4 regions of the Serratia sp. Sp408 genome follow, and region 2 is predicted to be linked to each of the others. Evidence: predicted binding sites of a transcription regulator. Region 2 holds the regulator's gene; each other region holds the start of a gene.
The links. Region 2 encodes Fur, which represses iron uptake genes when iron is present. Its sites were predicted from a motif close to ATAATAATGAGAACNACTATCAA; they were not measured.
Positions count from the first base shown of each region.

Region 1: a site for Fur is predicted at 6,272-6,294, ahead of AC2AXP_RS07825 (TonB-dependent siderophore receptor). Genes of this name have one in related genera too.
Region 3: a site for Fur is predicted at 4,530-4,552, ahead of exbB (tol-pal system-associated acyl-CoA thioesterase). Genes of this name have one in related genera too.
Region 4: a site for Fur is predicted at 1,465-1,487, ahead of efeU (iron uptake transporter permease EfeU). Genes of this name have one in related genera too.

Region 1 is NZ_JBXUFT010000001.1:1,663,360-1,671,519, reverse strand. It holds gene AC2AXP_RS07855 (ABC transporter permease subunit) at 22-1,776, opposite strand; gene AC2AXP_RS07850 (ABC transporter substrate-binding protein) at 1,773-3,281, opposite strand; gene AC2AXP_RS07845 (ABC transporter ATP-binding protein) at 3,281-4,066, opposite strand; gene AC2AXP_RS07840 (ATP-binding cassette domain-containing protein) at 4,069-4,884, opposite strand; gene AC2AXP_RS07835 (hypothetical protein) at 5,204-5,515, opposite strand; gene AC2AXP_RS07830 (hypothetical protein) at 5,859-6,146, shown strand; gene AC2AXP_RS07825 (TonB-dependent siderophore receptor) at 6,420-8,160, shown strand, end outside.
Region 2 is NZ_JBXUFT010000001.1:340,748-348,907, reverse strand. It holds gene AC2AXP_RS01710 (DUF3861 domain-containing protein) at 1-177, opposite strand, end outside; gene AC2AXP_RS01705 (PadR family transcriptional regulator) at 177-821, opposite strand; gene pgm (phosphoglucomutase (alpha-D-glucose-1,6-bisphosphate-dependent)) at 988-2,631, opposite strand; gene seqA (replication initiation negative regulator SeqA) at 2,707-3,243, opposite strand; gene ybfF (esterase) at 3,457-4,227, shown strand; gene ybfE (LexA regulated protein) at 4,478-4,765, shown strand; gene fldA (flavodoxin FldA) at 4,995-5,534, shown strand; gene fur (ferric iron uptake transcriptional regulator) at 5,859-6,305, shown strand; gene AC2AXP_RS01670 (beta-N-acetylhexosaminidase) at 6,506-8,160, opposite strand, start outside.
Region 3 is NZ_JBXUFT010000002.1:87,933-96,092, reverse strand. It holds gene metC (cystathionine beta-lyase) at 47-1,237, opposite strand; gene AC2AXP_RS11240 (TRAP transporter large permease) at 1,332-2,621, opposite strand; gene AC2AXP_RS11235 (TRAP transporter small permease) at 2,634-3,140, opposite strand; gene AC2AXP_RS11230 (TRAP transporter substrate-binding protein) at 3,195-4,172, opposite strand; gene exbB (tol-pal system-associated acyl-CoA thioesterase) at 4,626-5,600, shown strand; gene exbD (TonB system transport protein ExbD) at 5,604-6,026, shown strand; gene AC2AXP_RS11215 (LacI family DNA-binding transcriptional regulator) at 6,109-7,152, opposite strand; gene AC2AXP_RS11210 (sucrose-6-phosphate hydrolase) at 7,174-8,160, opposite strand, start outside.
Region 4 is NZ_JBXUFT010000001.1:1,926,524-1,934,683, forward strand. It holds gene efeO (iron uptake system protein EfeO) at 1-513, opposite strand, end outside; gene efeU (iron uptake transporter permease EfeU) at 533-1,378, opposite strand; gene AC2AXP_RS09155 (hypothetical protein) at 1,553-1,750, shown strand; gene putP (sodium/proline symporter PutP) at 1,837-3,321, opposite strand; gene putA (trifunctional transcriptional regulator/proline dehydrogenase/L-glutamate gamma-semialdehyde dehydrogenase) at 3,872-7,843, shown strand; gene tcyN (L-cystine ABC transporter ATP-binding protein TcyN) at 8,075-8,160, opposite strand, start outside.

The sequences.
Region 1 (8,160 bases), 1.3 Mb from region 2:
CCCAAGATTAATAACTTGCCACTATGGTACTACAAGCGCGGGATGACTGCGTGCTCGACCATGATTGCTCCCCAGCGCTCCGGCCAATGACACCGCCAGTAACGACAATAGCAACAGCGCGCAGGCCGGTGCCAATACCGTCCACGGCGCGCGCTCGAGATACGGCATGCCTTCGGCCAGCACCAATCCCCATTCGGCGCTGGGCGGTTGCGGCCCCAGGCCAAGAAAACTCAAGGCGGCCAGCGCCAGCGCAATACCCGGCAGCCGTAACATGGCATGACGCGATAGCGGGCCGATCACCGCCGGCAGCAGATAATGCGTCAGTCTACGCAGCGGACCGACGCCCAGTATCGGCAACATGCGAATATAGGGCTGTCGGCGGGTTTCGTGCAGCAACGCGGCACAGTGCGCGGCCAGTGGCGCCCAACTGACCAGCAACACCGCGCAGGCTGCGCCGTAGGATGAGGGACCGGTGACGGCGACAACCATCAATCCGGCGATAATCGGCGGCGTAGCGTTGGCGGTTTCGATGATGCCGCACAGCAGCCGTGGCATCAGGCCAAGCAATAATCCCAACAACAGCGCACAGACGCTGACCGCCAGTGCCAGCAGGCTGGTATGCCACGCGCCGTAAGCCACCCGCGCCAGGATATCGCGGCCGGTGGCGTCGGCACCGAGCGGCAACGCCAGACTGGGCGGTTGCAGGCGTAAATGCAGCGATGCCAGCGGATCGCGTAACAAACCGCTCAATATCAGCAGGCACAGAATGACCGCGGTAATGCCAACAACCAGATAACCGCCGTGGTGCACGGCTTCCGCCGGGCGGGTATTGGGCAGCGTGATGCCGCTACGTCTCAGTAGCAGGTAGTGTAACGTGTGTGCCAACAGGCCGGCGGCAAATGCGATGGCCAACAGCAATAACACGCCACACTGCAACGCCGGTAAATCCTGCGCGACGGCAGCGCCCAGCGTGGCACGCCCGAGGCCCGGAATGGCAAAGATCTTTTCTACCGCCACCGCTCCGCCGGTGAGGCCGACCAGTACCAGCCCCAACTGCGGCAATAACGCCGGCAGGGTGCGCCGAAACACCGCCAGCAGGCGCTGATGCCAGGGAATGCCGGCCAGGCACCAGTTTAATAACCAGCGCTCGCTGAAGGTTAGCGCCAGTCCGTCGTTGAGCAACAGGCCGAGCAGTCCGCCGGCGGGCAAGCCCAGCGCCAATGCAGGTAAAACCGCGTGTTGCCAACCTTGCCAGCCAAACGGCGGCAGCCAGCCTAACCAGACCGCGCCGACGATCAATAACAGCGTCGCCAACAGAAACTCTGGCAGAGCGGTCAGGCTGGTGGCGATAATGCCGACGGAGGGGCGGTTAACGCCGCGCAAGCCGCGCCATAGGGTTGGTACTGCCAGCAACAGGGCGATGGCCAGCGCAACCGCTAGCGCGTAGGCCATCAAGCTTAATGAAACGCCGGTGGCGCGTAGCATGCCAGGCAGTACCGGTTGGCCGGAAATCCACGAGTTGCCGGCATCGCCGTGCAGCAATCCTGACAACCAATGCCCCAACAGAGCCAAGGGGCCGTCTTCCAGCCCGTAACGCTGGCGTATGGCGTCCAATGCTTCAGGCGTGGCGATCTGATCCCCGGAGCGCGCGCGCAGCAGGCTCAGTGCCGGATCGCGTCCCGACAGCCACGGCAGTAATCCGATTAGCATCACCGTACTCGCCAATGCCAGTAAACGTGAACCCCAGGGCAACGCCGATTGCACTATATGCCTCATTGCGGCTGCACCACTCGCGATGCCGGCGTGATCAGCAGGCGCTCACGCGGATCGCGCGCCACCTGTTGCACGCCGGCGGCCTCGCCTTGAATCACCCGTTCATGCAGCAGTGGAATGGCCGCATGGGTTGCCAGTATGCGGCTTTCTGCCGCGATGATGGCCTGCCGCCGTTCGACGCCGGCAGGCAGGGCGGCAGCGTGGCCTAGTGCGGCATCTACCTGACTGTCGCACAGTTGCGCGAGGTTAAACGAACCCTGACAGGCAAAGTCGCTGTACAGATAAGCGACCGGATCGCCGGAGTCCAGCACGGTGGCGCGTGACAGGATGAATGCGTCGAACTTGCCCGCCAGCGCATCGGCTTCAATATGCGCGTATTCGCGGACTTCCTGTTTGACCACAAAGCCGGCGGCGGCGAGTTGCTGTGCCAGATATACTGCTACTTCAGGCAGTTCTGCACGATCGCTGAAGGTTGCCAGAGTGATAACGGCTCCGTTGGCCGACGCTGGAGGCGTGATGGGCGGTTGCGGCTGTCGCAGCGCAGCCGCCCAGGGCAACGCCGGGCCAAGCAGGCCAGCGGCGATGTCTGCCCGTCCTTCGTACACGTTTTCCACCAGCGGCTGGCGTTGAATCGCCGTCGCCGCCAGCGCACGCAGCGCCGGGTCGCTAAACGTGCCGTACTGCGTATTGAGATACAGCGTATTGGTGCGCGGCATCGGAACTTGATGTACCCGGGGCGGATCGATCAGCGCCACCTGTGCCACCGGCACGGCTTCGACCACATCGGCTTCGCCGGTGCGCAGCGCGGCGGCGCGAGCGCTGCCGTCAGGCACGAAACTGACGTCAATTCCCGGTGCGGCGGCGCGCTGCCCCCAATAGCCGTCAAAGCGATCCAGCTTGGCGCTGCTGGTGCCGTTGACTGCGGTCAGTACAAACGCCCCGGTGCCGGCACGCAGCGGATTGACCACGCCGTTGGCGCCATAGGCGCGCTCGGCCAGTATCGCCAATTGCGGACTCGACAGCCGCTGGGGCAGCAACGGATCGGGCGTCGCGGTGCTGACCATGACCGTATACTCATCGTCAGCCTTGACGTTGAGCTGTACGCCGTCAAGGATGCGCGGTTTGGGCGCAGCCTGCATGGCGGCAGTCAGAGAACGCACTACGCTGAGGGCGTTAAACAGCGTGCCATCGTGAAATCTGACGCCCTGACGCAACTGAAAACGCCAGCGGTGTGCGTCAATCTGCTGCCATTTTTCCGCCAGTGCCGGCGTGGCATCACCGTTAGCATTTAACGTTACCAGCGTTTCGGCATTGCTCCAGCGTGACAGTTTAAAGGCGTCATCGCTCAACGGGGTCAGGCCGGATCGCGGTGGTTGCAGCATGGCTACCCGCAGGCGTTGCTCGCCGTCGTGGTTTTTGGGTTGTTGCGGTGGATCGAAACAGCCGCTTAGCAATAAGCTGCCGGTCAGCACACAGCCGATCGGGTTTGGTAAGCGCAGGTATGGCATCAACAGCTCCATGGTATTTCAGCAGGGGGACAAGGAACCGGCGGGATCGCGGCGATCAGCGCCTGGGTGGCGGTGTGACGTGGTGCCTGCAACAGCTCGGCGGTCGGGCGGTCTTCGACGATCCGACCCTGATCCATGACCAGTGTGCGTTGGCACAAGGCGCTGACCAGCGAAATATCATGCGAAACAATCAGCATACCCATTTTTTGCCGTTGGGCGAGGCTCGCCAGCAGGGTAATAATCTGCCGCCGCAGGGGCAGATCAAGCCCGCTCACTGGTTCATCGGCCAATAAAAATCGTGGCTGCACGACCATGGCGCGTGCCAGCGCCACCCGCTGGGCCTGGCCGCCAGACAGTTCGCCTGGCCGGGCTTGCATCAGTCGATCATCAAGCTCCACCTGGCGCAACGCCTGGGCAACGCGTGATGCCACATTGCCAGCATCGGTCAGTTGACGCAGCGGTTCGGCAATCAGCTGTGCGACGTTATGGCGTGGGTTAAGCGATGCCACAGCGTCCTGCGGTACGTATTGTACCAATCGCCGATACCAGCGCAGCTTACTGCCCGTTGCCGCAGCGATCGGCTGCCCCTGGCAGACGATGCGTCCACCATCGCAGGCATCGAGTGCCAGCAGCAGCTTCAGCAGGGTTGTTTTACCGGCACCGGAGCAGCCGACCAATCCGACGCATTCATCAGCGCGCAGATTAATATTGCAGGGCCAAAGGCCGGTTTTGTGTCCATCATAAAGTCGGCTGACGTTTTGCAAACTGATAAATGACTCAAACATGGTTAACCTGCCTGACGCAAATGCGGACTGTCACCTGGTGGCGGCGTCTGCATCTGCATCGCCGCCACCAACCGTTGGCTATAGGGATGTTTTGGTTGTTGCAGTAACTGGTCCAACGGGCCTTGCTCAACCAGACGGCCATGCGACAGCACCAGCGCGCGCTGGCACAGCCCTGCGGCAAGCGCGATATCGTGAGTAATAAACAGCAGTGCGGGGGCGGCGTGCGGCCGATGATGGCTGCGCAATACCTCGAGCAATTGGTGCTGGCTGACCATATCCAATGCGCTGGTGGGTTCATCGGCAATCAGCAGCGACGGCTGGCCTGCCAGCGCCAGAGCGGTACAGATGCGCTGGCATTGTCCACCAGACAGTTGGCCGGGATAGCGTGCCAGCGTCTGCTGCGGTGACAAACCGAGCGCCTGCAGCATATCGCTGGCGCAGTGGTTGGCCTGGCGGCGGGAAAGTGAGCGTTGATAGCGTAGCGCCATCGTCAATTGCTGGCCAACCGTGACCAATGGGTTCAGTGCGGTGAACGGATCCTGGAAAATCGCCGCTATCGGCAGACGGCCACGTTGTTGCAGACGCACGCCTGCCAAGGGGATGCCATGCAGGCTGATGCTGCCATCAACCTCCGCATTGGACGCCAGCGTACCAAGCAGCGCTGCAGCGGTCAGCGATTTACCGGCGCCGGAAGCGCCGAGCAAACAGACGCGCTCGCCGGCATGCAGCACGAAGTTCAAATCCTGTATTTTGCGTTCGCCATCGAGCGTGATGTTTAATTGTTGTACGGCCAAAACCGGCGGGTGGGGTTGTTCCATGTCACCGTCTACGCAGAGAAGTTTATGATATGTGATAACATAACATTATTAATCTGGCGATGACCACCGTTATTCATCAGCGGAGCGGCATGCGGTCGCTACAAAATCACGCTATGATAGGCGCTGTTTTGCTACCACAGTGGTTGTTATTGGTGAGAACGCTGATCTTTATTTTATGTATGTTGATCTATCTGCTGCTATTGGGATACCTCGGTGCGTACGTCACCGACAAGATCTGTGAGCAATCCAGCAGTTACAGCAAAGTTTGTCGTATGGTTGATGTATCTGAGCCACATATCCCCAGCGAACTGCGGCCGTCTCACGACAAATAATCAATGGTAATCAATCTGGTCACCAGCGCTGCAATGGCGATCAGCGCTACGGCCTGTTTCCACCCCAAGGCCGCCAGCCAGTCCTGTTTTACCGGCGGCGTCGCCATTTGTCCGATCACCACGGTGCCGGTCAGCAACAGGGTGATGATCAGCAATACCAAAGCACAGCCGAACAGGCCGAACTCGACGTGCAGCACATTGGCGTAATACAGGCGCATAATGATAAAGTAAACCAGCATCACCCAGGTGAAGCGCGTCCGTTTCTTCAGGATCTGATGCAATAGGCAGGCAATGAACAAACTATGTGCTACAGAAACCAGGGGCATTTCGATCGGATGTCGCACGCAGGTGTTATAAACTGCCATATAAATATTAAATATCAACAGCACGTAGATTGTATAAATATACCAACCGTAAATTATTTTTCTTTTTCTTGCGTTGGCGATGTTTGAATCATCGTCTGATTGCATGGTGCCCTCCTTGAGTTGCTCCGTTTTTAACATCGCATAACTAAATGGAAACTAAACATCCCGGCGGATTTATTTTTTAGTCGGCAAGGAACTCTACAACGTTCATTTTGTCTGTTGATAACGGTGTCTTTATTGCGTTGGTTAACCAGTAAAAATATGGTAACTTTTTGATATGAAAGATTTTAGTAACAGTATTTTTACCCAGCTGGCCATGGCGATGATGCTGCTGGTGTATTTGATTCTGCCGCCGGCATTAACCACCTATTACTTCCTTCAGCTTAATCTTAATCCTTTTGCCATTATTAAATTCTGGCATTACAACCCGTTCTCCGCTGCTCGCGGTATTCCAGCCTATCAGCCTTTTTTATATCTACTGGCGCTATGGTTGGCGTTGAACGTGGTAATTTTTGGCTGCATGTTGCTTATTTCCCGCCTGATTTCATTTTTTAACCCTCGTTAAGCGGGCAGTTTTGTCTGATGCCGACAGGTAATACCCACAGTATTTTCAAGCTTACTGTCAAGCCCAGCTTGACAGGAAAATCTGATAGCCTCGACAAAAAATGCAACGCTGCTTGAACTTAAACCATCATAAAGATAATAATTATCATTGCCATTCGTTTTATCGTTTGTTTTTTGCACCGATGCTTGGGGAACCTTTTTGCGGATGCGGCAGCCAGCGTTGCTGCCGGCAGGAGCATGCGGTGATTTTTTATCGCTTCTACAGGAATTAACTATGTCTGGGAATTTACTCACCAAACGCAGTGCGGTGTTTTGCTCCATCGCGTTGTTTATGCCACTGGCCTCGTGGGCCGAAGATACGCTGGTGGTCAGCGCAGCGCCGGCCGATACGGCGGATTCAGCAACCCACGGCTACACCGCCGCCACCAGCCGTGGGGCGACAAAAACCGATACGCCGTTGATTTTAACCGCACAGTCGGTTTCGGTTATCACGCGTCAACAAATGACCGATCAGAATGCGCTCACCGTTAATGATGCGCTGAAGTATACACCTGGCGTCTTCACTAACTTTGCCGGTGGCGCCACGCGCTACGACACCATTGCACTGCGCGGATTTCACGGCGGTGATGTCAACAATACCTTTCTGGACGGACTCCGTCTGCTGAGTGACAGCGGCAGCTACAACGCGTTGCAGGTCGATCCCTGGTTCCTCGAACGCATTGACGTGATCAAAGGGCCATCCTCGGTAATGTATGGTCAGAGTATTCCCGGCGGGCTGGTGGCGTTGACCAGTAAACAGCCGCGTTTCGCCAGCGAAGGGCATGTCAACGTGATGGGGGGTAACAACGCCACCAAAGGCGGCGCTTTTGACGTTACCGGGCCGTTATCCGAGCAGTGGGCCTATCGTTTGACCGGCATGACCCGTAGCAGTGAAACCATGTACGATCACCAGCGTGAAGAACGCTACGCAATCGCTCCTTCGTTGCTGTGGCAACCGACGGCCAATACCTCGCTGCTGCTGAAGGCGTACCTGCAAAAAGATCCTTCCGGCGGCTACCACAGCGCAGTGCCTGCCGACGGCAGCCTGTATTCCAGCCAGGGCGATAAGCTGGGTCGCGGTTTCTTCGACGGCGACAGCGGTCATAACGTCTTCAAGCGCTGGGAGCAAATCTACAGCTACGCATTTTCCCACAGCTTTAACGACGTGTGGACTTTCCGGCAAAACGGCAGCTACACCCATTCCAACGTAGCGTTGGAACAGGTGTATCAGATTGGCTGGAATGACGATCACAGTATGTTGCACCGCTACTACAGCGGCTCCAATACCTCCCTGGATGCCTATGCGGTGGATAACCAACTGGAAGCCGATTTTGCTACCGGTCCGGTGGAGCATAAGGTGATGCTGGGGCTCGATTATCAGCGTTTTCGCAACAACCTGTGGGATGAAACTGCGCAGGCAACCGATTTGAACCCCTATACCGGCGCCGCGCAGCAGCCGGTGCTCAGTAACCTGGCACGCACCGATTCACGACGCCACTATGAACAGACCGGCGTGTATTTGCAGGATGAAATCAGCCTGTATAACTGGTATCTCAATTTGTCGGGCCGCTACGATCGCCTGGAAAGCAAGAACGACAACCTGACGGCTGGTACTTCCGATGCGCGCAACGATCACCACTTCAGCGGCCGTGCCTCGCTGCTGTACAACTTCGACAATGGGCTGTCCCCTTACGCCAGTTACAGCTCTGCGGTAACGCCGGAAGCGTTGGCGGATCAGGACGGGCATATGCTCAAGCCGAGTACCAGCGAGCAGTATGAGGTCGGCCTCAAGTACCAACCGCCCGGCAGCAGCTCGCTGTACAGTGTGGCGTTGTACGACCTGACGCAGAAAAACGTGGCAAATCGGGTGGTGCAGCAAAGCTATTACGTCCCGGCGGGCAAGGTTCATTCGCAGGGGATTGAATTGGAGGCGCGTACCAGGCTGTCCGACCGTCTGAGCCTGATCGCCGGCTATA
Region 2 (8,160 bases):
GAACGCCGCACTTTTTTCCTCACCAAAGTTCAGATCCTGGCGCGCCTGGATCCGTTCAACGATGCCGAGGATGTCATCATGGTTTTCCACTTCAAACACCAGCGGCGTTTTTTCTACCGGCTTACCCTGGCGATCGGTCAGCGCTTCAACGGTAATACGAAAACGGTGTCCCGGCATCAGCGGTTCTCCTCTGGCTGTTCCGCCTGCGCCACGGTGGTTTCGATGCTTTCCACCGCGGTCAATAGCGCCTGATTGATCTGTTCCACCTGCTGCTGGCTCAAGTCAGCACGCATCATGTTGCCACGCAGTACACGTTTCAGTCGCTGCATGGTTTCCGCGATACCTTCGGCCAGATTGCCTTCGCGGCGACGGCTCACGTCCGCCAGACGCGCAAAGATCACGTCCACTGCCGGCTGGTGCTGCGCCAGTTCTGCCTTGCCGGCATCGGTGATGTGATAGCTCTTGCGGCCCTTGCCGGTGGTGGTAGCGTCAAGAAAGTCCTGCTCTTCCAGCAGCGTCAAGGTGGGATAAATTACCCCCGGGCTCGGCACATACAGGCCGGAGGAGGCCTCTTCTATCGCCTTGATCAGTTCGTAACCATGGCTCGGTTTGCGTTCGACCAGTGCCAATAGCACCATGCGCAAATCGCCGTGTTCAAACAGGCGGTGCAGTTTATTGCCGCGGCCGCGGCCACGCCCGTGCTCTTCGCCGTGCGCGCCAAAATGATGGCGGCCGGCGCGCTGGTGATGACAGCGATGATGATCTTCGCCGTGATCGGCGTAGCGATCGCTACAACGACTGGCGCGAAAACGATGAAACATAATGTCTACCTCATGCTCAGTTTTAGATATATCGAATCTGGTTCGATATATCTAATCTAGATCGATATATCGAAATGAGCAAGCGGAAAAACAAATTTAGATATATCTAAATTGCAGGCATAAAAAAAGCGCTGTAAAAACAGCGCTTTGTTTGGAGACAGGGAGATTACTTGGCAGAAGCCAGCACTTCGCTGACGATCTCTACCGCTTCCTGTTCGATCTTGGCGCGGTGTTCCGCCCCCAGGAAGCTTTCGCAGTATATTTTGTAGGCTTCTTCGGTGCCGGATGGACGCGCAGCGAACCAACCGTTATCGGTCATCACCTTCAGGCCGCCGATCGACGCGCCGTTGCCCGGTGCGGCGGTCAAGCGCGCGGTAATCGCGTCGCCAGCCAGCGTACTGGCGTTGACCATTTCCGGCGACAGCTTGGCCAGCGCGGCTTTCTGCGCGTGACTGGCCGGTGCCTGAATGCGGTTGTAGCTTGGCGCACCGAAACGCTTGGCAAGATGGTCGTAATGGTGCTGCGGATTGTCGCCGGTCACTGCGGTGATTTCCGCCGCCAGCAGGCACATGATGATGCCGTCTTTATCGGTAGACCACGGCGTGCCGTTGAAACGCAGGAACGACGCTCCCGCGCTTTCTTCGCCGCCGAACCCCAGGCTGCCGTCGAACAGGCCATCAACGAACCATTTGAAACCGACCGGCACTTCCACCAGCTTGCGACCCAAATCGGCCACTACTCGGTCAATCATCGCGCTGGAAACCAGCGTTTTGCCCACGGCAACGTCGGCGCCCCACTGCGGACGATGTTGGAACAGGTAGTTGATCGCCACCGCCAGATAATGGTTCGGGTTCATCAGACCGGCAGGCGTCACGATACCGTGACGGTCATAATCCGGATCGTTGGCAAACGCCAGATCAAACTTGTCGCGCAATGCCAGCAAGCCGGCCATCGCCGACTCGGACGAGCAGTCCATACGGATAATGCCGTCGTGGTCAAGGTGCATAAAGCGGAAGGTCTGATCGATGGAATCGTTAACCAGCGTCAGATCCAGCGCGTAATGCTCGGCAATACGCTGCCAGTAGGCGATACCGGAACCACCGAGCGGATCGACCCCAAGCTTCATGCCGGCACGTTGGATCGCCGGCATGTCAACGATATCCGCCAGCCCTTCGACATACGGTTGCACCAAATCCTGCGCGTGCAGGTGGCCGCTGCGCCAGGCCTGGTCCAGCGACTGGCGCTGTACGCCCTTCAGCCCTTGCACCAGCAGTTCATTGGCGCGTTTTTCAATCACTGAGGTCAGGTTGGTGTCAGCCGGACCGCCGTTCGGCGGGTTGTATTTGATACCGCCGTCCTCCGGCGGGTTGTGCGACGGCGTAATGACAATACCGTCAGCCAGCGCGCCGCCCGAGCGGTTATGGCTGAGGATGGCATGGGAAACCGCCGGCGTCGGCGTGAAGCCGTTGTTTTCCTGTACCACCACGTCGACGCCGTTGGCCGTTAACACTTCCAGCACCGAAATAAACGCTGGCTCAGACAGCGCGTGGGTGTCCTTGCCGACGTAACACGGACCGCTGACGCCCTGCTGGCGGCGTACTTCGGCAATCGCCTGCGCGATGGCGAGAATATGCGCTTCATTGAAACTGTGGCGCAACGCGCTGCCACGGTGACCCGAGGTACCGAATTTCACCGCATGGGCGGCGTTGCCCGCTTCCGGTTGCAGCACGTAGTACTGCGACGTCAGCTGAGCCACATTGATCAAATCGCTTTGCTGAGCCGGTTGCCCGGCGCGTGGATTGTTCGCCATCAACTTTTCTCCCTTTCCTCTGTCCAGCGGCCGGGCGAAAGGTTGCGCGACCACTATGACGGGCGGTTCGCTAAATCAGATCGTGCCGCACACTTTTTCTGTCAGTTCCGCCGGGAACTGCATCGCCAGCATGATATGTTCAATCATGCTGCGCTTGCGGCCGGTATTGGTATTGGTGATCACCCAATAAGGGGTGCCGGGAACGTGTTTCGGTTTGGTATGCGTTCCGTTTGCCAGCAGCGTTTGCTGATCGCCGGCAAAATAGGTGCGTGTACGGCCATGCAATGCGTCGGTCGCGGCAGCGAAGCCGGCCGCATCGAGGGTGTACAGCGTTGACAGTACCAGCATAAAACGATTTACGGCCTTGTTCTGCTCGGCGTATTCATCCGACAGCAGCAGTTCACGCATGGCGCGGACGCGATCCCGTGGGCGCGACGCGGTGGCTTTTTCCGGCTCCGCGCTGCCACTCGCAGCGGTAGACACGGGGCGCACTGGCTGCCCTGCGGTAAACTTCAACATACGCCGTAAAATATCAGACGCACTTTCCCCAATATGTTGCGTGTGGCTGGCAATATAGCGGTAAAGTTCTTCGTCGACTTCAATAGTTTTCATCTTTATCCAGTACTGTATTTTTCTACGTAGAATCCGAAACCGGGTTCTGCATTCAAGCTATGGGATTATAAGGTTAAAAGCGCGAGAGCAAACATAACAAAGTGCCCTCTGGGGGCAAAAGCAGACTATTACCTATAGCCGGCATCACCCGCCCACCTCTTTGCTGATGGGTATGATACCCTAACAGAATGTTTTCAGGTCATGAACTTCGCCATGAAATTACACTATCAATTATTGGCCGCCCAGGCCGAACAGACAAACGCGCTGCCGATTGTGCTGATACACGGGCTTTTCGGCAACCTTGACAACCTCGGCGTACTGGCGCGCGATTTGCACCGCCAGCATCCGGTGGTGAAAGTCGACTTACGCAACCATGGGCTTTCGCCGCACGCCGCCGAAATGAGCTATCCGGTGATGGCGCAGGATTTGCTTACGCTGCTGGACAGCCTGAATATCGAGCGTGCCATCGTCATCGGCCATTCCATGGGGGGCAAGGCAGCAATGGCCTTGACGGCGATTGCTCCCGAGCGTATTGCCAAACTGGTGGTTATCGATATCGCACCGGTGGCTTATCAGACCCGACACCATGATGAAATCTTCGCCGCCTTGCAGGCAGTGAGCGCCGCCGGCATGACTCAGCGTCAGCAGGCGGCGGCGCTGATGCGCACCATGCTGGATGAAGAAGGGGTGATTCAGTTTCTGCTGAAATCGTTCCATCAGGGCGAATGGCGTTTCAACCTGCCGGTGCTGATCGAGCAATATGAAACCATCATTGGCTGGCAACCGGTGCCGGCCTGGCCGCAGCCGATTCTGTTTATTCGTGGCGGGCTGTCGCCTTACGTAAAAAACGACTACCGCGACGACATCGCCCGCCAGTTCCCGCAGGCACGGGCGTATGAAGTGGCTGGCAGTGGCCACTGGGTACACGCCGAGAAACCGGATGCGGTACTGCGTGCCATTCATCGCTTCATCGACCAGGCCTGACGGCCAGTTGGCGAAAAAACGCGCTAAAGATAACGGCTTAGCGCGTTTGCAACGCAGTAAAGCATTGTCGTTGCTCCATCTGCTGGGGTAATATGGCGCGCTATAATTTTGCCGCCGTCGCCAGCGTGGTGTAAAACGCCGGAATGGGGGCAAATTTGGGTTAGGTTTTATCGACCTGAACTGTATTAACCGAACCGTCCGGAAGCGTGAAACGCTTTTTGATGCAAACTCCCTTGCAGTACCGCTACCTATGGCAAAAGAACAAACGGATCGCACGACGCTGGATCTGTTCGCAGATGAACGCCGTCCGGGGCGCCCGAAAACCAACCCGCTATCCCGTGATGAACAGCTTAGAATCAATAAGCGGAATCAGCTACGGCGCGATAAAGTACGTGGTTTGCGGCGTGTGGAGCTGAAAATCAACGCGGATGCGGTGGACGCTCTGAACAAACTGGCGGAACAGCGTAATATCAGTCGCAGCGAGCTCATTGAGCAAATGCTGCTGGCGCAACTGGCGGAAGAACAGCCAGAACAATGATCTTATCAGCCGCACGCGCGGCGCGGCGTTAAGGATGACGCCGGATCAACTCCGCATTTTATTCTTCGGGCATCGCATAAACGCGATAAAACCCCGGGGCAAATTTCTGGCATGATACGCGTTTAGCGGTGGGAGCTGGCTCCTCACCATGGCGATATTTTAAACGATACCGGTGCGAAAGCCGGGCGTCGAGTATTGTAATTAATTGAATTTAAAGGTTATACGCGATATGGCTAACGTAGGCATTTTCTTTGGCAGCGACACCGGCAATACCGAAAACATTGCCAAGATGATCCAAAAACTTCTTCGTCAGAGCTTTGGCGACGATGTGGCTGAGGTGCATGACATTGCCAAAAGCAGCAAAGAAGATCTGGACGCATTCGACATTCTGCTGCTCGGTATCCCAACCTGGTATTACGGTGAAGCACAATGTGACTGGGACGACTTTTTCCCTACGCTGGAAGAAATAGACTTCAATGGCAAACTGGTCGCGCTGTTCGGCTGCGGCGATCAGGAAGATTACGCGGAATATTTCTGTGATGCGATGGGGACCATTCGTGACATCATCGAACCTCGCGGCGCAGCGATTGTCGGCCACTGGCCAACCAAAGGCTATCATTTCGAAGCCTCCAAGGGTCTGGCAGACGACGATCACTTTATCGGCCTGGCGATTGACGAAGATCGCCAACCCGAACTGACCGACGAACGCGTGCAGGGCTGGGTGGCGCAAATCAGCGCAGAGCTGAGCCTGGCAGACATCGTAGGTTAAGCAGCGGTTATTTCCCCGCCGTTCAAGGCCCTGCGAGACGCATGATTAACGCAGGGCCGTTATCGACATCACGGATTGAAGCGATAGAAGCTACAAAATTGTAACTTCCCCCCTCGTCACGGTAGACTGCGGTTCGGTTTATCCCACCCATCAAGATGTTACATGTGTGACATGTAACGGTGCGAATATATCTTTGTTAACAACCGGCGGTTTCCATTTAGGTCAACCGGTTCTATAATGAGACGCAATAAATTCTTTGTGCCGACCGATGCCATAGGCAAAAATGCCTCAACTTGATTAGCATAGTAACAGGACTGAATCCGCATGACTGACAACAATACCGCATTAAAGAAGGCCGGCTTAAAAGTCACGCTTCCGCGACTCAAAATCCTGGAAGTACTGCAAGATCCGGCTTGCCATCACGTCAGTGCGGAAGATTTGTACAAGAAACTGATTGATATGGGCGAAGAAATTGGTCTGGCGACGGTTTACCGCGTACTGAACCAATTTGACGACGCCGGGATTGTCACCCGTCATAATTTCGAAGGCGGCAAATCAGTATTCGAACTGACTCAGCAGCACCATCACGATCACCTGATTTGCCTGGACTGCGGCAAAGTGATCGAATTCAGCGATGAATCCATCGAAGCGCGTCAGCGTGACATTGCCAAACAGCACGGCATCAAACTCACCAACCACAGCCTGTACCTGTACGGTCATTGCGCCATCGGTGATTGCCGCGAAGACGATACGCTGCACGACAAAAAATAATGCTGATGCATTAATAAGCAAGGAACCGCCAGACGGCGGTTTTTTTATGCCTGTCAGACAGGCAAAAAAATCCCCGGACGCGCCGGGGAAATCATGTCACAAAAGATAACAATGCAGCGGCAAACCACCTCTTTCATCAGGGTATTACCCCCTCCACACCCCAAACGCCCCGCCGCCGACACGCAGCGAGGCATTGGTCACTACGCCTGCACCGGTTCCGCACGGCTAAAGCGCTTGCCGTCAGGGCTGACCGCGCGAATTTGCACCTCGCCGGCTACTGCCGGCTTGGCGCTGTCATCATAGCGTTGCCACTGTTTGCCACCGTCGGTGGAATACTCGATAGCCAGTCCCGGCAAAGCAATATTGGCCTCCAGCTTGCCGTTGACGATCCGCGCACCTGGCACCGGCAGGCGGTATTTTACCCCGCCTTTATCCAGCTTGCCCAACTCGCGCTGCCCCAGCAGGTTGGCAAACCGCAGCCAGTCCTGCTGCAACTTTTTGTCATCGACCAAGTGGGTTTCCCCGCCCTTGTATTCTCGACCTGCCTTATAGTCCTGTTCCCAGCTGGCGCGGTGCCAGGCTCGTTCCGCCACCGACAGCGAGCGCGGGAACATCATATATTCCATTTGCGGATCGGTGCGCACCACTTCACTCCACAGCTGGGCGGAAAGGCCATAGGCGCCCGGCCACGGTTTATCGCTCTTGGCGGTGAAATAGTTGCCATCGCGATCCACCGACGTTTCAGCGTTCTGCGGCATGTTATCCGGTGCAAAGCTGAATATTTTGCGCTCATCACTGAAGCGGGTGCCCCAGTAATAGCCGCTTTCGTTTGGATTGACCTCATACGGGAAGTCCAGATAGACGTAGTCGGGGTTGGAAACCACCACTTCGTAACCCTTGTTGGCCCAGTCATTTACCGAATCGAACCCGCCCCAGTACAGGGTATCCCAGAAGTTGACGCCAACGCGCGCCGTGGCAAACGCCTTGGCGTCTTTGGCATCCTTCAAGCCATCCTGCCAGGCCTGCATTCTGTCGATGCCGTGCGCTTTAACCAGTTTGCTGACTTCCTGACCGAAGTAGCTCGGCAAGTGTTCCATGTCGGCAACCTTGCCCTGCTTGATCATCTGTTGGCAAACCTGCGACTTGGCCCACGGTTTGTCTTCTTTGCTCAGATCGAGCATGCCTTTGCCCGGTTCTGGCTGTTTGATGTCGGTATAACCGGCGCCCAGACGGATGTTCTTGGCTTCATCGCCGCCAAAGTGCCAGGTTTTCAGCGGTTGACCGGCTTCCTTATGCATTTGGGCAATTTCACCGATCACCTTGTCGACAAAGCGGGTTGATGAATCCAGGCACGGGTTCAGATAACTCTGGCGATTGAAGAATTGCACCGAGGTAGTATTGGAGCTGTCGGTAGGATCCAGCAGACGGAACTCCTCGGCCTCTTTTTGCTTACCTTCGGCAAGCAGTTTCTTATAACGCGCTTCCATGGATATCACCGCCGCACGCGCGTGCGCCGGCATATCGACCTCCGGGATCACTTCAATCTGGCGTGCCTGGGCGTATTTGATGATGTCGATATAGTCCTGACGGCTGAAGAAACCACCGTAAACCTCTGGCCCCTGACCGTACTGCGGCAACAGGCAGGTTGTTTCGCTCAGGTCATGGCAGCGTTGGCCGCCGATCTCGGTCAGCTCCGGCAGGCCGGGGATCTCGATGCGCCAGCCTTCATCATCGGTCAGGTGGAAGTGGAACTTGTTCAGCTTATAGGCCGCCATCTGATCCAGCAGACGCAGCACCGCATCCTTGTGGTGGAAGTTGCGCGCAACGTCGAGGAACAGGCCACGGTATTCAAAGC
Region 3 (8,160 bases), on a different contig from region 2:
TGCCAAAAGGCGCTTTTAGCGATGCGTTATGGCCGTGACTCAGCAATCAGCTGGCGATACGCGCAAAACCGGCAGCCAGATCGTCGATCAGATCCTGTACGTTTTCCAGACCGATATGCACCCGTACCAGCGTACCGACAAAATCAACGCCGCCCGCCGGGCGAATAGCGTCCAGTTCTTCGGGCTGATTGGCCAGGATCAGCGACTCAAAGCCGCCCCAGGAATAGGCCATGGTGAAATGGCGGAAGTTGTCGAGATAATCGGTCAACTGTTGTTCGCTTAGCCGCTGCGTCAACACAAAGGAAAACAGGCCGTTACAGCCGTTGAAATCACGTTGGTAAAATGCATGGCCCTTGCAGCTCGGCAGCGCCGGGTGATTTACCCTCGCCACTTCCGGGCGTTCGGCCAGCCATTGCGCCACCGCAATACTATTTTGTTCATGCTGTTTTAGCCGCACCGCCAGGGTGCGCAAGCCGCGGCTGGCCATATAGGCGGTATCGGCATCGACCATCTGGCCCATCAAATAGGAATACTCGCGCAGTTGATCCCAACAGCGGGCGTTGGCAACGGCGGTGCCGAGCATATAGTCGGAATGGCCGATGATGTATTTGGTGCCGGCCTGAATGGAGATATCGATGTCGAACTCCAGCGCCTTGAACAGAACCCCTGCCGCCCAGGTGTTGTCGATCATGATGACAATCTCCGGGTTGACGGCGCGAATGGCCTTGACCATGGCAGGAATATCCTGCACCTCCATGGTGATGGAGCCGGGAGACTCCAGAAACACCACTTTGGTATTGGGCTGGATCAGCTCGGCAATGCCGGCGCCGATCAGCGGATCGAAGTAGCCGGTGGCGACATTCATGCGGCCGAGAATATGGGTGCAGAAGTCCTGCGTCGGTTCATACACCGAGCCGGTCACCAGCACGTGGTCGCCGGCGCTGACGAACGACAGGATAGCGTTGGACACCGCCGCTGCACCGCACGGGTAGAGCACGCAGCCCGCGCCGCCTTCCAGTTCGGTCATCGCGTCCTGCAGTGCAAAGTGGGTCAGGGTACCGCGCCGGCCATAAAACAGTTCGCCATGCGCCCGCTGGGCGGTAGCTTGCCGTTTTGCCGCCACGGAATCGAACACCAGTGAAGACGCACGCTGCGTGACCGGGTTAACCGCTCCCTGGGTATAGCGTTTACTGCGGCCAACGCCGATCAACGCGGTTTCAAGATGTTTGGACGTCATGCAGGCTCACCCTATTGCTGTTCACTGGCAGAATGTTTGCTACGTTAACATGACGTCGCTTAGCCATCCAGACGTTTTTACATCTATATCTTGCTCAGCCCATCAAACCAAACAGATGCGGCAGCCACAGTGAGATGGCGGGGATATAGGTTACCAACAGCAGCACCATAAACAGCACGCAGTAGAATGGCATCATGGCCTTCACTACCGCTTCTATCTTCTGCTTGCTCACTGCGCTGGCAACGAACAACACCGACCCTACCGGCGGCGTGATCAGGCCGATGCCCAGATTGACCATCATGATCATGCCGAAGTGTACCGGATCGATGCCCAGCGCATTGGTCACCGGCAACAGCACCGGCGTCAGGATCAGAATCAGCGGCGCCATGTCCATCAGCGTGCCGAGCACCAGCAGCATCACGTTGATGCACATCAGGATCACGTACTTGTTTTGCGAGATGGCGGTAAAGAACTCGGTAATGCGCATCGGCAGCTGCATGTAGGTCATCACCGCGCCAAAGCAGGCGGCAAAGCCGATCAGAATCATCACGATGGTGACGGTTTTGATGGTGCGATACATCAGGTTGGGCAGCTCCGACCATTTGTAGTCGCGGTAGATGAACATGGTGACGAAGAACGACCACAGACAGGCAATGGCGGCGGACTCGGTGGCGGTGAACACGCCGGACATGATGCCGCCCATGATGATCACCACCGTCATCAGACCCCACAGCGTGTCGAGGCAGATTTTCAGCGCCTCGCGAAACGGGATCGCCTCACCTTTCGGGTAGCCGCGCTTATGGGCAAAGCCGACGCACATTACCATCAGCGATGTGCACAGCAACAGTCCCGGCAGAATGCCGGCGACAAACAGCGCGGCGATCGATACCGTACCGCCGGCCGCCAGCGAATAAATCACGGCGTTGTGACTGGGCGGGATCAAGATGGCCTGGACCGAACCGCTGGCGGTGACCGAGGCGGCGTAGTCGCGCGGATAGCCCTTTTTCTCCATTTCCGGCACCATCACCGAGCCGATCGACGCGGTATCCGCCACCGACGAGCCGGAAATGGCGCCAAAAAAGGTAGAGGCGACTATGTTTACCAACGACAGGCCACCGCGCACGAAGCCGACAAAGATATAGGCGAAGCTCACCAGCCGCCGTGCGATGCCACCTTCCGCCATGATGGCACCGGCAAGAATAAAGAACGGGATCGCCAGCAGGGAAAACTTGTTCACGCCGTTGGTCATCTGGATCATCAGCGCCTCCAGCGGCAGATCGATCCATAACGCGCCGGCGATGGCGCTCAAGCCGACGGCGTAGGCCACCGGCACCCCGACCGCCAACAGCACGGCGAGGGAACAAAGCAGAATAAATGCGTCCACGGGCGAGCTCCGTCAGGTATTGCCGAGCAGGACCACCGGGCGGTGGTGCTGCGAGCCAAATAGCAGCCGTTCAATCACGAACAGCAAGGTAACGGCTGAACCGATCGGCAGCGGCAGATAGGCCTGGCCGGCGGTCAGCAGCGGAAACTCGGCGACCGGCTGCAGCCATAGCTGACTGCACAGCGCGTAGCCGTAATAGATGATGAACAGGCAAATCACCACCATCAGCAGATCCGCCAGCCGGGCGCACAGACTCTGTAACGCCGGTGACAGACGGTCGATCAGCATATTGACGGCGATGTGCGATCCGGCGCGGTAACTGACCGCCGCGCCGATAAAGGTAAAGGTCACCATACACAGAATGGCGATCGGTTCTGGCCAGGCGGCACCTTCGTTCAGTACGTAGCGGCTGAAGATGCCGATTGGGATCACCGTCACCATCGCCAACAGGGCAATGCCGGCGATCCACATTGAAACGCGGTACAGCACATCCATTGCCTGGTGATAAGCGTGCGCCATGAGATACCTCCGCCGGAACAGGGAAGGGCGCGGTTAACCGCGCCCGCAATTGCGTTATTGCACCGCGTTGATGCGGTCGATCAGATCCTGGTGCGACTTGCCGTATTGGTCGCGCACCGGCTGTGTCGCCTTGTAGTAATAGTCGCGGTCGATGTCATGGAACTGCACGCCGCCGGCTTTCATCTTCTCCAGCGCTTGCTGGTTATACGCCGCCCACAGGGTACGCTGCTCGTCCTGCGCTTCCTTGGCCAGTTTGAGGATCAGCTTCTGGTCATCCGGCGTCAGTTTGTCCCATTTGGTTTTTGAATAGAGGAACAGCTCGGGAATGATGAAATGGCCGCTGAGGGTGTAGTTTTTCGCCACCGGCATATAGTTATGGGCAATAAAGGTCGGCGGGTTGTTTTCCGCACCGTCGATTACCCCGGTCTGCATACCGCTGAAGACTTCGCTGACGCCCATGCTGACGGCGTTGGCGCCCATCGCCTTCAGGGTTGCCAGCGCAATCGGACTGCCCTGCACGCGGATTTTCATCCCTTTCAGATCTTCCGGTTTCACCACCGGCTGCTTGGTAATCAGGTTGCGGGTGCCTGAATCCATCCAGCCAAGGAACACCAGACGGGAAGCGGGGTTGTTGGTGATCTTGTCGCCGATCTCTTTGCCGATTTCGCCGTCCAGCACCTTGTGCAGATGATCTTCGTTGCGGAAAATATACGGTAAGGTAAAGACATCGATTTCCGGCAGGATCGCCGCCACCGGTGCCATCGAGACGCGGATCAGGTCAATGGCGCCGATTTGCGCCTGTTCGATCATCTGCTTTTCGTCGCCCAGCATGCCACCGGGAAAGGTTTTCATCTCCAGACGGCCGTCGGTTGCCGCCTTCAGCTTTTCGCCCATGTGCTGCACGGCGACCACGTTGGGGTAACCTTCCGGGTGAACATCGGCGGCTTTGATTTGCTGTGCCAGCGCGCTCTGGCTGCACAACAGCGCGCTCAGGGCAAGGCACAGACCTGATAAGGCGTGAGGCAATTTCATCTGATAATCTCCCGAGTGTTGGGCGGTGACAATAACCGTTTGTTTTTTAATCATCCCGATGGCAAAGCGATTGCGGAGGGGGGCGGGTTGCGCCAGTGCATCGCATTTCCATGACAAAAGATAAACACAGTTGAAACCTATTTGCTACATAAGTGAAAAGCTGTTTTAAAAATCCTTGATCGCCGTCACTGTGCATTTTCCCTGCATGCGGCTTTTCGTGATGTGGTTAAAAAAAACGCGCAAGGGGTGACGGAATTGTTGGGTTTTATTCGTATGAATGTTAAACAGCGCCGCCACTTGCCGCTGCAGCTGGCGCGGGTTACGGCTTTTTTGGTCCGTGGGTGCGTTATTGAGTAAATAATAATGATAACTACTATCAATCCGCGATTGGTTTGATATGATCGCACGCTGAATTCTCGTTTAATTTTGATCGGTAATGGTTGGAGGCGCAGCGTGAAAACGGCTGGCAAGACTATGAATCAAGCATCCCGCGGCGCAGGCCGGGGATATTGGGGCGTCGCGTTCGGGCGCGGTGTGGTAGCGTCGATGTTGCTGGTGGTCGGTTTGGCCGGCAGCGCACAGGCAGCGCCGGCGACTAATCCTGCCGTTGCCGACAGCGTCTCTACCGCCGCGGCCCCTGCGCCAGCGTCAGCGCCGGATAACGTGACCCCGGTCAACCCGGCACCGACCGTGCAGCCGCCGGAAACGCGTGGCATGGACCTTTCCGTCTGGGGCATGTATCAGCATGCGGACGTAGTGGTGAAGACGGTCATGATCGGCCTGGTGTTGGCGTCGATTATCACCTGGACCATTCTGTTCGCCAAAGGTAGCGAACTGACGCGTGCCAAACGCCGTCTGCGTCGCGAACATCAGGCGCTGTCTGAAGCGCGTTCGTTGGACGAAGCAACGGAAATGGCGCAGAGCTTCCAGAACGACAGCATCAGTGCCACGCTGCTGAATGATGCACAGAACGAACTGGAACTGTCGGCTGAATCCAACGACAACAACGGCATCAAAGAGCGCGCCGGCTTCCGTTTTGAGCGCCGGGTGGCGGCGTATGGCCGCCAACTGGGCAAGGGCAACGGTTTCCTGGCGACCATTGGCGCCATTTCACCGTTTGTTGGTCTGTTCGGCACCGTATGGGGCATCATGAACAGCTTTATCGGCATTGCCCACTCGCAAACCACCAATCTGGCAGTGGTCGCGCCGGGCATCGCGGAAGCGCTGCTGGCAACCGCACTGGGCCTGGTCGCCGCCATTCCGGCGGTGGTGATTTACAATATTTTTGCTCGCGTGATCGGCGGTCATCGTGCGCAGGTGGGCGACGTCGCGGCACAGGTACTGCTACTGCTGAGCCGCGATCTGGATCTGGCAGCCACGGCAGAAGCCAAGCGCTCGCAACACGCACATCAGCTGCGGGTGGGGTGAGTTATGGCGATGCGCTTAAACGATGATGTAGACGACAGCGGCGAACTGCATGAAATCAACGTGACGCCGTTTATCGACGTCATGCTGGTGCTGTTGATCATCTTTATGGTGGCAGCGCCGCTGGCAACGGTAGATATTCGCGTCGATCTGCCGGCGTCGACCGCCAAGCCGCAGCCGCGGCCGGAAAAACCGGTGTTCCTGTCGGTGAAGGCGGACAAGCAACTTTACGTCGGCGAGCAGCCGGTCACCGCAGAACAGTTGACCACGGTGCTCGATCAACGTACCCAGGCCAACAAGGAAACCACCATCTTCTTCCAGGCAGATAAAAGCGTGGACTACGCCACTTTGATGAGCGTGATGGATACGCTGCGCAATGCCGGTTATCTGAAGGTGGGACTGGTCGGTATGGAAGGCGGCGCGAAGTAACTTCGCCGGTTTCAACCAGGGTCGGACAGGCAACTGTCCGGCCCTTTTTTATTACGGGGTCGCCGTGAGCCTACGGCGGTTATCAGCGCCCGGCCAGCTGCGCCAGCGAGCCGGCGTGGCGCCAGTGGATGCTACCCGGCAGAAACAGCGTGCTCTGCGCTAGCGGGCGTTCGTCAATCAGCTGGGTCACCATTTCAAAACTGTGCTGTGCCAGGCCGCGACAGTCTTGCGCCACGGTGTCGATTTTTAACGTCATGCAGTCAAACAGATAATGATCGTCAAAGCTGCACAGGTGGATATCGCTGTCGATCAATTGGTGCTGTGTCAGGTAACGCAATACCCCTTCCAGCAACCCACAGGCGGCGGTAAACAACGCTTTCGGCGGACGGCCCAGATGGGCGCACAGACCGGCGAACATCTCGTAACCGGAACTGGGGTGATAGGTGCCGTGGATAATCCATTCCGGCTGGTCGACAATACCGGCGCGTTCCAGCCCCAGTTGGAAGCCGGCCAGGCGATCGCGGGTAGGAGAAATGCGCGGCTGGCCGCCAAGAAAATAAAACTCGTCCGGGTGCTGACGCGCGACGGTTTCCACCAGTTGCGCGGTGGAGGCAACAGAATCGGTGATCACCAGCGGCAGGGTGGAGCCGTTGATCAGCCGGTCCATTTGCACCACGGGCAAACTGGCGTTGATCTTCTGGTATTCGGCATCGTTCAACTGACTGGAGGCAACGATCAGCCCGTCGACCTGACGTTGGACCAGGCTGTTGACCGCCATCATTTCCTGCGCGGGGTTTTCGTCCGAACAGGCGATCAGCAACTGCAAACCGGCTTCGCGACACAGGGTTTCCAGCTCGCGCGCGATCACCGCAAAACCGTAGTTGGTCATTTCCGGCACCACCAATCCCAGGGTATGGCTGCGATGGGAGCGCAGCGAGCGGGCGTGAATGCTTGGCTGATAGTGCAGTTCGCTCGCCAGCGCCAGAATACGGTCGCGGGTTTCATCGGACACGCGGTATTCCTTGCTGCGTCCGTTGAGTACCAGGCTGGCGGTCGACTTCGACACACCGGCCTGAGCGGCGATATCAGTGATGGTTACGCGTTTATTTTTTTTCACTAACGGCATCTATGGTTTTGACAGAATGCCTCATTCTATCATGACGGCATTCAGCGGCCAGTGTTGCAGCGCCAACGGCGCATCACCACTCAAAAATAGCCGTGGTGAGCGGCAGGGGAAGTAACGCGAACTCATCACCGCCTCACCCTGATTGATAAAGATTTCAACGCTGGAACGGTCGAACAGCAGTTGCAACTGTTGCAGCTCGCCGCGCCAGTAGCGCTGCTCCGGCTCGCCGCTGCGCAGGTTATGGCGGCTCAGGCAAAGCCGCTCGCCGTCCCAGCTCAGTTGCATGCCGTCGCCGAAGCGGGCGCTGAACGGGCCGTGCGGCCGCAGCAGCAGTTCGGCGCTGTCGATCTCCAGCTGCGGTGCTTCGGCCGCCGGCCCCTGCCAACGGGTGGCGGCGCCGCGCAGCTGTTGCAGTTCGCGCGCCGGTTGCTGGTACAGTCTGCCGGCGTGCAGCGTCAGTTCGCGCAGACAGGTCATGGTATGCAGCCAGCCGTAGCGTACCGTCGGCTGGTAGGATTCGTCCTGCTCCGGAACCCCCATCCAGGCGACCAGCAGGCGTCGGCCGTCTTCTGCCAGCGTGGTCTGTGGCGCATAGAATTCAAAGCCGGCGTCCAGCTCGTGGAACTCGCCGTGGCTGAAGCGTGCGGTGGCATAATCCAGCTCGCCGCACAGATAGCCGGCCTGATAAACGTTGAGATAGCGTTCCGGCTCTGCCGCCAGACCCTGTGGACAGCAAATCAGCAGCTCGCGGTCTGCCAGGCGGAACAGATCCGGGCATTCCCACATGTAGCCGAAATCGCCGATGCCGTTCAACCGTGAGCCGGCGATTTCACCCTGCAATTGCCAACTGCGTAAATCATCGGAGCGCAGCAGCAGCACCTTGCCCTGGTCGTGCAGATCGCGCGCACCGAGCACCATGTACCACTGCTGATGATGGCGCCATACCTTCGGATCGCGCACGTGGCCGCTGTAGCCGGCGGGTAGCGGCAGCACCGGGCCAAGCTTGTC
Region 4 (8,160 bases), 1.6 Mb from region 2:
GCGCGCTTCTGCCAGATTGCCGGCCTTGACCGCATCGGTAAACCGTTTGGTCTGTTTGACCAGGCCATCGACCTCTTGGCTGACGTAGACCTTGTATTCGGCAATCGGCCCCACCAGATCCAGCACGCTCGGCTTGCCGTCACCGGCGGTGGCGGCCGCAGTCACCGTCAGTTTGCCCTTCGGATTGCTGAGCAGACCACAGGTCATGTCATACTCGCCGGGCTCGAGGTTGGCGGTCATTTTTTGCGTGAACCCCGGCGCAATATTTTCGCGCTCTTCCACCACCATCACGCCTTTGAGAATTTCCCATTCCAGGTTTTTCTGGCTGGCATTATGCACCACGAACTGGGTTTTGCCGGCCGACACGCTCAGTTGCATCGGCTCGCACTGCTTGTCGTTAACGCTAATCTTCACCTGCGGCACATCGGCCGCCGAGGCACCGACGCTGAACGCCAACGCCGGTGCGGCCAGTAATGCGGCATGTAATGCCTTACGGCGGAATTGAGTCGTCATGCAAGATTCCCTGTTAAAGTTAATGGTTGATTTTACGTTGTGCCGCCACCGTGGCCGCGGCCGCACGCGGCGGCAGCAAAAAGCACACCAGTGCCGGGATCAGGTAGAGGAAATACACCGCCACTTCGCTGACCGACGGCGCTTCCTGATAGCCGAACATGCCCTCAAGCAGCGTGCCAAACAGCGAATGGGTGGAAAGCGTGGCGCTGAGATCGAATGCCACGGCCTGAAAGTGGTTCCACAGTCCCGCTTCGTGGAAGGCGCGGATCGCACCGGCCGCCAGACCGGCGGCGACAAACAGAATCAACAGGCTGGTCCATTTGAAGAATTTCGCCAGGTGCAGCTTGACCCCGCCCCAGTAAATCATCATGCCCAGCGCCATGGCGCAGACCAGGCCGAGTACCGCGCCGATCGGCGCGCCGATGCCCACATCCTGCTGGAACGCCGCCAGCAGGAAGAACACCGACTCCAGCCCTTCGCGCGCCACCGCAAAGAACACCATGGCAATCAATGCCCAACTCTGTCCCCTGCCAGACGCCAGCGCGTTGTCGATAGCCCCTTCCAGATGCACTTTCACCGAGCGGGATACCTTGCGCATCCAAAACACCATATAGGTCAGGATCAGCACCGCCACCACTGCCACCAGCCCCTCAAACAGCTCCTGCTGTTTCTGCGGGAATTCGCCGGTGGTTTCATTGATGAAGATCCCCAGCGCCAGGCACAGCGCGGCAGCGGCGATCACCCCAACCCACATGGCACCAAGCCATTGCCCGCGCTGGGTGCGCTTGAGGTAGCTGGCGATCAGACTGACGATCAGCGCGGCCTCAAGGCCCTCACGGAACATGATAAGAAAGGGTACAAACATAGGTTAACAACCTCTGAGATGACGACGATCGTCGATTGGCCGGCGAGAAATTCGGCGGTCGTTAATGTAAAGAAAAGTAAACCAGAACGATAGTGATTATCATTCTCTCAAGCAGAAATACAAGTGTGCGAAGGGTGATTTTTTCTTATCAAATTGTCGCCAGTTGTAACCATCGTGGATGAACCACCTTGCGCCAGGCTGACGCAGTCCATGCGGGTCACCGCCTGGAACCTGGCGATCGCCGGCGGCGGCATCATTGGCGATGTACTGTTGGATCGCCTTGGCGTCGGCGCGTTTTCGCCCGCATTGCTGGTGCTGCTGACGCGGGTATGGACCCGTGGTCAACACGCCTTTCCTGCCGTTCGCCGCTGAGCGCAACGGCGTTGCATCCCTAACCGTGGGCCAAAACGAAAAACGGCTCCATCAAGGAGCCGTTTCAATTTCGAGTAGAGCGCAGCTTAAACGGTTTTGAACTCCGCTTCCGCCTGGTCGAAACGTTCGGTGATGGTGGCGGACGGCTTACGCCCCATCAGGCTAACCAGCACGATAGCGATGCTGGCGAACAGGAAGCCAGGAATGATTTCGTACAGATCCAGCCAGGCATACTGCTTCCAGACCAGCACCGTCACCGCGCCCACCAGCATACCGGCCAACGCGCCGTTGCGCGTCATGCGCGACCACATCACCGAAATCAGCACCACTGGACCGAATGCCGCGCCAAAACCGGCCCAGGCGTAGCTCACCAGACCCAGTACACGGTTGTCCGGGTTGGCCGCCAGCGCGATGGCGATCAACGCCACCACCAGCACCATCAGACGCCCGACCCACACCAGCTCACGCTGGCTGGCCCCCTTGCGCAGGAAAGCCTTGTACAGGTCTTCGGTAATCGCGCTGGAACACACCAGCAGCTGGCAGCTCAGGGTACTCATTACCGCAGCCAGAATGGCCGACAGTAGAATACCGGCCACCCACGGGTTGAACAGCAGTCTCGCCAGTTCAATGAACACCCGCTCACCGTTCTGCGACACGTTGCCGGCCTGATCCGGGTTGTTGGCAAAATAGGCAATGCCGAAGAAACCGACCGCCACGGTACCAACCAGACACAGGATCATCCAGGCCATACTGATGCGACGGGCGCTGCGAATGGTACGGTGCGAATCCGCCGCCATAAAGCGCGCCAGAATGTGCGGCTGACCGAAATAGCCCAGCCCCCAGCCCAGCAGCGACAGGATGGCTACCAGATTCAGCCCCTTGAACATGTCGATATTGGCCGGGTTCTTGGCCTCGATCACCATCATGGAGGTGTCAATGCCGCCCACCGCCAGGATCACAAACACCGGCGTCAGGATCAGCGCAAAGATCATCAGGCTGGCCTGTACGGTATCGGTCCAGCTAACCGCCAGGAAACCACCGATAAAGGTATACAGAATGGTGGCTGCGGCGCCGGCCCACAGCGCCGTTTCATAACTCATGCCGAAGGTGCTTTCAAACAGGCGCGCGCCGGCCACAATGCCGGAAGCACAGTAGATGGTGAAGAACACCAGAATAACGATGGCGGAAATCACCCGCAGCAGTTTGCTGTTGTCTTCAAAACGGCTGGTGAAGTAATCCGGTAGCGTCAAGGCATTGTTGTTGGCTTCGGTGTGTACCCGCAGGCGCCCCGCCACCAGTTTCCAGTTCAGATAGGCGCCTATGGTCAGACCGATGGCGATCCAGCTTTCGGAAATGCCAGACAGGAAAATCGCCCCGGGCAGTCCCATCAGCAACCAGCCGCTCATGTCGGAGGCGCCGGCAGACAACGCGGTCACCACGCTGCCCAGACTGCGGCCACCGAGGATATAGTCGTCAAAGTTATTGGTTGCCCGGTAGGCAAGCAGGCCGATCAGTACCATCCCGAATATGTACACCAGGAAGGTCACCAGCATAGGTGTGCTCATTGTCATAAACTCTCCACTCATTATTATTCGCTCTACGCTTTTTGCGCAGAATCGCGATGTATCATCATTTGCCCAACCGCCGGAACGAGGCGGAATGCGCATGTGCTGCGGGTAAAATAGTTTCAGCCCGGGAATATGAAACCGTTGGCTATCCTAGTTGACCCTTTCCAAAATCAACAACACTTTTAACAACAAAGTTACACAAAGTTTACCCTGCGTCACATTTAACCGCCTTATGGGTTGCACTCGCATCCTGCCAAAACGGTAGCACCTCTGCTGTTAGCAGCTATATCACTACCGCTGACGGTTGTACTGGCTGGCGCCTGATTTATGCAGCAAGAATCGTGCCGTGCTGCGATGTTAAAAAATCGAGTTGACTCACATTTCCCTCACTGGCCTGATTTAACAAGGTTGCACAAAGTTGCAACATGCAGGATATTGTCAGCATTCAAGACACACACAACACATCTCACGAACCTATCCCAACAGGCTAAGCTGGCCCGGTAATTGAATAGCCTGATGGGATAGGTTCTAAACACACAGGAGTTGGATTGGCATGGGCACTACCACAATGGGCGTGAAACTTGACGAGGCAACACGCGATCGCATTAAAAGCGCGGCACAGCGTATCGATCGCACGCCTCACTGGCTGATCAAGCAAGCCATTTTTAATTATCTTGAACGCCTTGAGAGCGGCTCCGATATTCCCGAAATTCCAGCACTGACTGTCGCCAACCAAAGTGACGCGGACGACATTATGCCGCAACCGCAGGAAGAGTCACACCAGCCGTTCCTTGATTTTGCAGAACAAATTCTGCCGCAGTCGGTCAACCGCGCGGCGATTACCGCCGCCTATCGACGCCCGGAGAGCGAAGTGGTGCCGATGTTACTCGAACAGGCGCGTTTACCCGCCGATCTTGCACAGGCCACGCATAAGATGGCCTATGGCATCGCCGAGAAGCTGCGCAACCAAAAGAGTGCACACGGGCGCGCCGGTATGGTGCAAGGCCTGCTGCAAGAGTTCTCGCTGTCGTCGCAGGAAGGCGTGGCGTTGATGTGTCTGGCGGAAGCGTTGTTGCGTATTCCCGACAAGCCGACCCGCGACGCGCTGATCCGTGACAAAATCAGCAACGGTAACTGGCATTCGCACCTGGGTCGCAGCCCTTCGCTGTTCGTTAACGCTGCCACCTGGGGCCTGCTGTTCACCGGCAAGCTGGTTTCCACGCATAACGAAGCCAATCTGTCACGCTCGCTGAATCGCATTATCGGCAAGAGCGGCGAACCGCTGATCCGCAAAGGCGTGGATATGGCGATGCGCCTGATGGGCGAGCAGTTCGTTACCGGCGAAACCATCGCCGAAGCGCTGGCCAACGCGCGCAAGCTGGAAGACAAGGGTTTCCGCTACTCTTACGACATGCTGGGAGAGGCCGCGCTGACCGAAGCCGACGCGCAGGCCTACCTGGTGTCCTATCAGCAGGCCATTCACGCTATCGGCAAAGCCTCCAACGGCCGTGGCATCTATGAAGGCCCCGGCATTTCCATCAAGCTGTCCGCGCTGCACCCACGTTACAGCCGCGCGCAGTACGATCGGGTGATGGAAGAGCTTTATCCTCGCCTGCTGTCACTGACGCTGCAAGCGCGCCAATATGACATCGGCATCAATATTGACGCCGAAGAAGCGGATCGTCTGGAAATCTCGCTCGATCTGCTGGAAAAACTGTGCTTCGAACCGCAGCTGGCCGGCTGGAACGGCATCGGTTTCGTGATCCAGGCCTATCAGAAGCGTTGTCCGTTCGCCATTGACGCGGTCATCGATATGGCGCAGCGCAGCCGTCGCCGCCTGATGATCCGTCTGGTGAAAGGCGCCTACTGGGACAGCGAAATCAAACGTGCGCAGGTTGACGGGCTGGAAGGCTATCCGGTGTACACCCGCAAAGTGTACACCGACGTCTCGTATCTGGCCTGCGCGCGCAAACTGCTGTCGGTGCCAAACCTGATTTACCCGCAGTTCGCCACTCACAACGCCCACACCCTGAGCGCCATCTACCATATGGCGGGCAATAACTATTACCCGGGACAATACGAGTTCCAGTGCCTGCACGGCATGGGCGAGCCGCTGTACGAACAGGTGGTGGGTAAAGTGGCAGACGGTAAACTGAACCGCCCATGCCGCATTTACGCTCCGGTCGGCACCCACGAAACGCTGCTGGCCTATCTGGTGCGCCGCCTGCTGGAAAACGGCGCCAATACCTCGTTCGTCAACCGCATCGCCGACGCCACGCTGCCGCTGGATGAACTGGTGGCCGACCCGGTGCTGGCGGTCGAAGCGCTGGCGGCAACCGAAGGCCAGCTTGGCCTGCCGCATCCGCGTATTCCGCTGCCGCGCGAGCTGTACGGTGACAAGCGCGTCAACTCCAGCGGTTTGGATCTGTCAAACGAGCAGCGTCTGGCGTCGCTTTCCAGCGCCCTGCTCACCAGCGCGGTGCAACAGTGGCGCGCCGAACCGATCATTGATGCCGAGCTGGATCAGGGCGTCGAACAGCCGGTGATCAACCCGGCCGAGCCGAGCGACATCGTCGGTTATGTGCGCGAAACCACCGAAGACGAAGTCAGCCGTGCCCTGGACGCCGCCGCTGCCGCCGGGCCTATCTGGTTCGCGACCCCGCCGGAACAGCGCGCTGCGGTGCTGGAACGCGCAGCCGAACTGATGGAAAGTCAGTTGCAAAGCCTGCTGGGCATACTGGTGCGCGAAGCCGGCAAAACCTTTAATAACGCCATTGCCGAAGTGCGCGAAGCGGTTGACTTCCTGCATTACTATGCCGGCCAGGTGCGCGACGACTTTGCCAACGACAGCCATCGCCCGCTCGGCCCGGTAGTGTGCATCAGCCCATGGAACTTCCCACTGGCGATTTTCACCGGTCAGATTGCCGCTGCGCTGGCAGCCGGTAACAGCGTGCTGGCGAAACCGGCGGAACAGACTCCGCTGGTCGCCGCTCAGGCGGTGCGTATTCTGCTGGAAGCCGGCATTCCGCAAGGGGTGCTGCAATTGCTGCCCGGTCAGGGCGAATCGGTTGGCGCACGGCTGGTCAACGATGCGCGGGTGCGTGGCGTAATGTTCACCGGCTCGACCGACGTGGCAGGCATTCTGCAACGCAGTATCGCCGGTCGCCTGGATCCGCAGGGTCGCCCAACGCCGCTGATCGCCGAAACCGGTGGTCTGAACGCCATGATCGTCGACTCGTCGGCGCTGACCGAGCAGGTAGTGACCGACGTGGTGGCGTCGGCCTTTGACAGCGCCGGCCAGCGCTGCTCCGCGCTGCGTATCCTGTGCATTCAGGAAGACGTGGCGGAACACACCCTGCAAATGCTGCGTGGCGCAATGGCCGAATGCCGCATGGGCAACCCGGAGCGTCTGTCGACCGACATTGGCCCGGTGATCGATGCCGATGCCAAAACCGGCATTGAACGTCATATTCAGGCAATGCGTGCCAAGGGTCGCAAGGTGTATCAGGCTGCACAAAGCAACGCGCAGGACGAAAAGGAGTGGCCACGCGGCACCTTTATCAAACCAACGCTGATCGAACTGGAGAGCTTCGACGAGCTGCAAAAAGAGATCTTTGGCCCGGTGCTGCACGTGGTGCGCTTCCAGCGCGCCAACCTGGAAGCGCTGGTCGATCAGATCAACGCCGCCGGCTATGGCCTGACGTTGGGTATCCACACCCGTATCGACGAAACCATTGCGCGGGTTACCGAACGGGCCAAAGTGGGTAACCTGTACGTGAACCGCAATATGGTCGGTGCGGTGGTCGGCGTGCAGCCGTTCGGTGGCGAAGGCCTGTCCGGCACCGGACCCAAGGCCGGCGGTCCGCTGTATCTCTACCGCCTGCTGGCACACCGTCCAGAGGATGCGGTTCAGCGTACGCTGAACCGTCAGGACGCCGAACGCCCGCTGGAGGCCACCGCGCGCCCGGCGTTGCTGATGCCGCATCAGGCGCTGGAAAAATGGGCCACGGCGGAAAACCTGCGCGATCTGGCAACGCTGGCGCAACGCTATGCCGAGCTTGGCCAGGGCGGTACGGTACGTCCGCTGCCAGGCCCGACCGGCGAGCGCAATACCTACGCCCTGCTGCCGCGTGAACGCGTGCTGTGCCTGGCCGACAATGAAGCCGATGCGCTGACGCAGTTGGCAGCAGTGCTGGCGGTAGGCAGCCAGGCGCTGTGGGTCGATACCGAACTGCAACGCACGCTGTATCGCCGCCTGCCGGCCGACGTCCAGGCATGTATCCGCTTTAGCAAGGACTGGCAGAACGACAAGCTGGAGTTTGACGCGGCCATCTATCACGGAGACGCCGATCAGTTGCGCACCCTGTGTGAACAAATTGCCCAGCGCGGCGGTGCCATTGTCTCGGTGCAGGGCTTCGCGCACGGCGAAACCAATATCCTGCTGGAACGTCTGCTGGTCGAACGCTCGTTGAGCGTCAATACCGCCGCTGCCGGTGGCAACGCCAGCCTGATGTCAATCGGCTAACCTGCGTTTGCAGCCCAGGCTGCGATGATGGCGCATTAAACCCCATGCCGCCCGGTTAATCCCGGGCGGCATTTTTATTGGCAACGCTGGTAATGTTCGGTGTGACGCCATGGCGCGGCAGCGCGAGCGATGGTCTGACAACCTCACGGGCCGTTAACGTCGATAGGCGCGTGTGGTGTTCAGCGTCGGGGGCAAGCCAGGCGGCATCCCCCCTTGTCGGCTAAGCCGTCATCACTGGTTGAGGAACTTGTCGAGGAACTGCTGGGTGCGTTGATGCTGCGGATGGGTAAACAGCTCTTTGGCCGGTCCCTGCTCGA